One region of the Mycobacterium sp. 48b genome, then DNA from elsewhere that is predicted to be linked to it. Evidence: predicted binding sites of a transcription regulator. Region 1 holds the regulator's gene; each other region holds the start of a gene.
The links. Region 1 encodes LexA, which represses DNA repair genes until DNA is damaged. Its sites were predicted from a motif close to CGAACANNTGTTCG; they were not measured.
Positions count from the first base shown of each region.

Region 2: ACNQR1_RS23030 (DUF222 domain-containing protein) is a predicted target of LexA. The motif match lies at 1,045-1,058, and genes of this name have one in related genera.
Region 3: ACNQR1_RS29050 (error-prone DNA polymerase) is a predicted target of LexA. The motif match lies at 1,273-1,286, and genes of this name have one in related genera.

Region 1 is NZ_JBLVUL010000001.1:4,994,938-4,997,203, reverse strand. It holds gene ACNQR1_RS24380 (LGFP repeat-containing protein) at 1-825, shown strand, start outside; gene lexA (transcriptional repressor LexA) at 877-1,596, opposite strand; gene ACNQR1_RS24370 (LysM peptidoglycan-binding domain-containing protein) at 1,839-2,266, shown strand, end outside.
Region 2 is NZ_JBLVUL010000001.1:4,721,673-4,723,938, reverse strand. It holds gene ACNQR1_RS23030 (DUF222 domain-containing protein) at 1-1,040, opposite strand, end outside; gene ACNQR1_RS23025 (GntR family transcriptional regulator) at 1,308-2,063, shown strand; gene ACNQR1_RS23020 (4Fe-4S dicluster domain-containing protein) at 2,060-2,266, shown strand, end outside.
Region 3 is NZ_JBLVUL010000001.1:5,945,494-5,947,759, reverse strand. It holds gene ACNQR1_RS29060 (DUF692 domain-containing protein) at 1-930, opposite strand, end outside; gene ACNQR1_RS29055 (hypothetical protein) at 938-1,159, opposite strand; gene ACNQR1_RS29050 (error-prone DNA polymerase) at 1,300-2,266, shown strand, end outside.

The DNA.
Region 1 (2,266 bases):
GCGCCGAGCGTGGCCTACGGCGCCGGTGAGGCCACGACGGCCCGATTCGCCGGGCCCGGCGAGGAATCCGCAGGCGTCGCGGCGGCGTCCCCCTATGACGGTCCCACCGACATCGCGATCCCGGTCAGTCAATGGGCCGCACCGCACGGATCGGCAAGTGGCTACGGATCACCGGGCGAGGAGGACGAACCACCCGAGGACTCCTCGCAGCTGGCCGGCCCGGAGTCCGGGCAGCGCTACGGCGGCTACGACGACGACAGCTACCACGACGACGACGACTTCGACGATGACGACGACTTCGAAGAAGATGACTTCGAGGACGACGATTTCGACGAGGACGAGGACCTCGACGCGCCGATAGACGCCGACTTCGAGGAAGTCGCCGAAGGTGACGACACCGAGGGTGAGATCGAGGCGGAGCTCGCGGACGAGGATCTGACGGACACCCGTGCGCTCGTGAGCCCGGCCGGCGGAGTGCCCGAGGCGCAAGGTTTCGCGGTGCCGGCCGGCCTGGTCGTGTCGAGCGACCAGGACAACGTCGACACCGCTCCGACCCGGGTCATCACCGAGGCCGAGGCATACAGCGGGGAGGCCCACAGCGGCCGCCATGCTGCCATCGAACTCGATGAGATCCCCAGCGCCACGGCCATTCACCTGCCGCTGGACGATCCGAACCGTGCGCCGGAGGGATATCCGATCAAGGCCGACACGAAGTCGGGCCGGTACTGGGCGCCCGACAGCAGTGAGTACGACGACGCTGCGGCCGAGATCTGGTTCGCCAGTGAGGAATTCGCACGCACGAACGGATTCTTCCGAGCCGACTGAAATCGAGGGACCCGGCCACCGTGGAGGGCGGCCGGGTCGGATCCTGCTCGGTCAGATCTTGCGGATCACGGTGACCACTTTGCCGAGCACCGCTGCGTCGTTGCCCGGGATGGGGTCGTAGGCCGGGTTGTGCGGCATGAGCCAGACCTGCCCGCGTGTCCGCTTGAAGGTCTTGACGGTGGCCTCACCGTCGATCATGGCCGCCACGATGTCACCGTTGTCGGCCACGCTCTGCTGGCGCACCACCACCCAGTCGCCGTCGCAGATCGCGGCGTCGACCATCGAGTCCCCGACGACCTTGAGCAGGAACAGCGAGCCCTCGCCGACCAGTTCGCGGGGGAGCGGGAAGACATCCTCGACGGCCTGCTCGGCCAGGATGGGACCACCCGCGGCGATGCGTCCCAGCACCGGGACGAAGGTCGGTTCGGGTAGCGCATCGGAGCCGGCCACATCGGTGGACACGACGGCGGCCGCGGGATCGTCGGCGGCACGCACGTCGACCGCGCGCGGCCGGTTGGGGTCGCGCCGCAGATAGCCCTTGCGCTCCAGGGTGCGCAGCTGGTGGGCGACCGACGAGGTCGAGGTCAAGCCGACCGCATCGCCGATCTCGCGAATGCTGGGCGGGTAGCCGCGACTGGTCACCGACGCGCGGATCACGTCGAGAATGGTCCGTTGCCGGTCGGTGAGGCCGCCCTCGGCCCGGCGTGGGGCCGCGCCGTCCGATTCGGCCGAGCTGTCGATGCTGCCGTCCCTGCTGCGGTCGTCGCTCATGAGGGCGAATGTAGTCGCTGCTCGAACATTAATCAAACATGTGTTCGATGCGTGTTGCGGCGTGTCCCCTGGTGGGGTGCCTGCGGGGGTGTGTGCGGGCCGTCGACGGGCTTCTCCGCCCGAACTTGTCGGTGCCCCATTCTATCGTTTGGCAACAGTTCGATCACATGTTCTATCAATCGAACACCTGAGCGACTATGTTCGAACACAAGAGCGAATACGACCCACCGAAAGGCAGTCAGATGGCGATCATCGATATCCCCGCCGATAGCCGTTCCAGCGCTGTTCGGGCCATGCGGAAGGCGCAGCCGCCCCGGGCCCGCGCCCAGTTCGGCGCCGCCGCGCCCCGCCCCGTGCGCCGGGTCCAGCGGCCGGCGCCCTCCCGTCCCGCCGCCGGTGCACCCCGGTACCGCGGAACCGGGGTGCTGATGTCGCGGGCATCCCATCGGAGTCGTCCCATCACGCCGTTGACCACGGTCCTGTTGGCGCTCGTCGCGGCCGGCATCACCGTGTGGCTCGGGTTGGTGGCCCAACTCGGTGGTGTCGTGGGGGCCGAGACGCCCGCGCCGGCTGATCTGGCGGTGGTCCAGGTGAAGTCGGGGGAGACGCTGCAGCAGGTGGCGCGGCGGATCGCCCCGGATGCCCCGGTGGCCCGGGTCGTCGAGCAGAT
Region 2 (2,266 bases), 270 kb from region 1:
GAGACGACGACGGTGACCGGTAGGCCGCCGTGTTGGCCGAGTCGTTTGGACATCAGCACTTCGCGCAGCGCCATTTTGAGTGCGTCGTGGTTGCGCTGGGCTTGGGTCCGGGTATCCCGGGCTGCGGCGGCCTGCTGCTCTAGTTGAGCCTGCTCGGCGGTGTCGGCGTCAGGGTCTGTGGCGCCGGCAGCGGCAGGAGCCTGCGGGTCGGCCAGGCCGGCCCCCGGTAGGTCGGTGTCTGCCGCATTGCCTTCGGCGTCAGGGGCACCGGGCATGTCGAGTGGGTTGGGTGTGGGGTTGTGGACCGGCTGTTGGTCATCGGGGTTGTTGATGCCGGGTTGACCCCACACGCCGGTGACAGCCGTGAGATACGACGCTGCCTCGGGGTCCAGCCAACCCTGGACGTGCACCAGTCCGTCGGCGTCCTGTTTGCCGATCCGCAGACCGCGCAGGTGGGCGGCGATGTCGGGGCTGTCGCCGTCCTGGTTCAGGAGGTACAGCAGTTTGTCGGCGGCAGCTTTGAGTGTTTCTGGGGTGTCGCGGGTCGCAGCGGCCACCAGGTCCGATTCGATCTGGCCGAGTTCGGCGGTGCTGACGTATTTCTCGGCCTTGGCCACGGTGTCGCGGATGATCGTGATGTGTTCGGGGTTGATCGAGCCTGACAACAGCGCATCGGCACACGCGGGCAGCAGTGGCTCCAGCACCTCACCGCCGATGGCATATCGCGGCCCCAACTCGGCGGCTGCGGCCACGCGGCGGGATGCTTCCTTGCCGCTGATCCGCATCCGGGTGGCCAGCACATCCTTCCAGGACTTGCCGCCGATCTCGTGCGGGGTGGCCTGAGCCATCAGAGCGGCCTGGATCCGGTGATCGATCATCGCCTCGGTGCGGGCGTGGTGCTCCCGCTGGGATTGCAGCGCCAACAATTCCGCGGTGGCGAACCTGGTGAAATCGACATCGACCAGCGACGCCGTCGCGGCGTGGTGACCGGCCAGCGCGGTATGCAGCGCGTCCCGGTCCAGTGCCAACCCGAACTTCATGATTCGAACACTAGTTCGATACCCTGACAACAAACCGTGAATTGGTACTGGCGAGGCAAAAGTGGCCAAAGTTTCTCGGGCTGGTGCGGCGATGTTTCGATCATCGCGATTTGTAAATTCTTGTCGGGGCCGAGGTGGCGTAATGCCGGTCGGCCTCGCGGTTTCGCCAGGTACTTCCGGGTCGGTCGGCGGCGCAATCAGTTAACCTGCGTCGACGGCGTATCCGCCGCACTGCGGGTGCCCTGAAAAGCCCCTTACCTTGAGTGCGTGTCGCAGCCCGAAGCCCGTCCCGTATCGCTGCCGAATCGCCGTGCCCGTGCCGATCGGGCCCGGCAGGTGGCCGACGTGCTGCGCCACCAGATCTACGAGGGGACCTATGCCGACGCCCTGCCTGCCGAGGCGGACCTGGCCGCCGAATTCTTCGTCTCCCGCAACACCGTCCGTGAAGCCCTCGCCGTCCTCAAGACCGAGGGTTTGATCGACCGCGGCACCAAGGTGGGCACGCACGTGGCGGGCCGCAAGTACGACCACGGCCTGGACGCGTTGGTGGGGCTCAAGGAGACCTTCAAGGACTACGGCGACGTCCGCAACGAAGTCCGTGCGGTGCAGCGGCTCTCGGCCCCGCCCGCAGTGGCCCGCAAGCTCGCCGTCGAGCCCGGCGCCCAGGTGGTCTTCATCGAGCGGCTGCGCTATCTCGCCGACCTGCCGCTGTCGCTGGATCTGACCTACCTGGCTCCCGAGATCGGCGAGCAGGTGATCGGTCATGCCCTGGAGAGCAACGACATCTTCGCGCTCATCGAACGGGTCAGCGGGCACCGCCTGGGCGGGGCGAGTCTTGCGCTGGAGGCGGTTTCGGCGGACCCGCATACCGCGGCGACGCTACAGGTGCCCGCCGGATCCGCGCTGCTGATGGCCGAACGGCTCACGAGTCTGGACGACGGCACGCCCGTCGACCTGGAGTACATCAGAATGCGTGGTGATCGAATCACCATGCGCGGCAACCTCGTTAGGAGAGATGCATGACGCTGGTCAATCAACGCGCCGATGTCCCGGTGACCATCGACGAGTCCCTGTGTATCGAGGGCTGCACGCTGTGCGTCGACGTGTGTCCGCTGGATTCGCTGGCGATCAATCCCGAGAACGGCAAGGCCTTCATGCACGTCGACGAGTGCTGGTACTGCGGCCCGTGCGCGGCCCGCTGTCCCACCGGCGCCGTCACCGTCAAC
Region 3 (2,266 bases), 950 kb from region 1:
TTCCAATCCGTGATCGGTCGGCGGACCGACAGGCGATCGGGGCGCCGCGGTGGCCGTGCGAAACGGTCTCTCGACGGGTGCGCCGTCACAAATGCGGTGCAGCGCTTGCAGGATCGCGCGCAGGCCGGCCGCGCCGAGCGACACCATCGCAGTGGGCACCGCCTCGAACACCACCGCGCGTAGTTGGGGTAACCGCGGGATCGTGCAAGCCAGCAGGGACAACAGCTCCAGATCCGGACCGCCGATATGGGCGTCCAGGTAATAGCCCTCCAATTCGAAGCCGCCGGCGACGTGGATCTCCAGCACTCGATCCAGTGGCAGGGCGTCCAGGACGTCCTCGACGGGTTGGCGGCCGTTGCGTTCATTGGCCAGCAGGTTGTGCAGGTCGAGCAGGATGCCGCAGTCGGCTCGCCGGGCGATCTCGGCGATGAAGCTGCCGTCGGGCAGCTCGCCGGGGCGCGGCCGAAGATAGTTGACTCCGGTCTCGATGAGAAATGGCCGCTCTGAATGGGTTTGGTAGCTGTCGATGTGTTCGACGGCGGCCTCGACGCCGGCGCGGGTCTGCGCCGGCGGCAGCAGGAACCCGGCGTCGAGCTCGTGACCCGCGTGGCGGACCTGGTTGAACGACAGGTGTTCGCTCCAGTGCGTGGCCCCGAGCCGCGCGGCGCACTGGGCGGCCAGCTTCACCCCGGCCGGGTCGGGGGCGGTGCAACCCCCGACCGGGAAGCCCACCCCGTGCACCAGCGTGGGACGGTCTCGGCTCTCGACCCAGTCGAACGCGGGTTCGTTGATGTCCCAGCCGGTTTGGCGTGGCGTCCACATCGTCTGCGGCTCGACCTCGACCACGTCGATGAGGTCGGCGACTTCGCTCCAGACCAGGTCCAGGCCGGTGGTGGCGATGACGCCGACGCCGAGATCGGGCCGCGACATCGAAAAGCTAACCCGTGGTGGGCGTGGCGACGCCCTCTTCGTTGATGACGAAGTCGGAGAATCCCTGCCAGTGCAGGTCCAGTCCGGAGTGGCAACCAGGGCAGCCGGCCTGCCCGAGCACACTGGCCTGTGCCTTCTGGAACTTCTTGAGATCGAACAGCACCGAATCGGGGGCGCTGATCCGGATCCGGTCCCGTGGGGGCAGCGGCTGGGGGTTCAAATCGGCCATGATGCGATCCTTTCCTGCGGTTACCGGAGGAATCCGGTGATATGCCGAGGTTAGGAAGCTGCGCGGGCGCGGTCGCGGGTAGTTGACTACCTGATTCAGCCCCTTGGCTGCGTCGAACAGATGTTCGATACACTGGTGGGGTGGGTTGGCATAACGGGCCGCCGAGCTGGTCGGAGATGGAGCGGGTACTTACCGGCAAGCCGCGTCGTTCCGGCCTGCCGTTGGAGCCAGCGGGCGACGGCGGGGACAGTCCGGCCTGGTCGCGTAAGCGCGGCAGCTATCAACCGCCGGAACTCGACCGGCCGCGTACGTCGGTCCGTTACGCCGAGCTGCACACGCATTCGGCGTACAGCTTCCTCGACGGCGCGAGCACGCCGGAGGAGTTGGTGGAGGAGGCGGCCCGGCTGAACCTGCGGGCGATCGCGCTGACCGATCACGACGGGCTCTACGGTGTGGTCCGGTTCGCCGAGGCGGCTCGGGAACTGGACGTAGCCACGGTCTTCGGCGCCGAGCTCTCGCTGGGGAACATTCCCCGCACCGAGGACCCCGATCCGCCCGGCCCGCATCTGCTGGTGCTCGCCCGTGGGCCGGAGGGGTATCGACGGTTGTCGCGCGAGATCGCCAAAGCCCACCTGGCCGGGGGTGAGAAAGGCAAGCCCCGCTACGACTTCGACGGGCTCACCGAGGCCGCCGGCGGGCACTGGCACATCCTCACGGGCTGTCGTAAAGGTCATGTCCGCGAGGCGCTTTCCCGCGGCGGTCCGGAAGCTGCCGCCTCCGCTCTGGCCGATCTGGTGGACCGTTTCGGGGCAGGCCGGGTCAGCGTCGAACTCGCCCATCACGGCCATCCGTGCGATGACGAGCGCAATGCCGTCCTGGCCGGGCTGGCGTCGCGGTTCGGGATACCGGTGGTGGCCACCACCGGTGCGCACTTCGCCACCCCCGACCGGGGGCGGCTGGCCATGGCGATGGCGGCGATCCGGGCCCGCAACTCGATGGACACCGCGGCCGGGTGGCTGGCCCCGCTCGGCGGCTCCCACCTGCGCTCGGGGGAGGAGATGGCCCAGCGGTTCGGTGTGGAGATCGTGACGGCCGCAGCAGATCTCG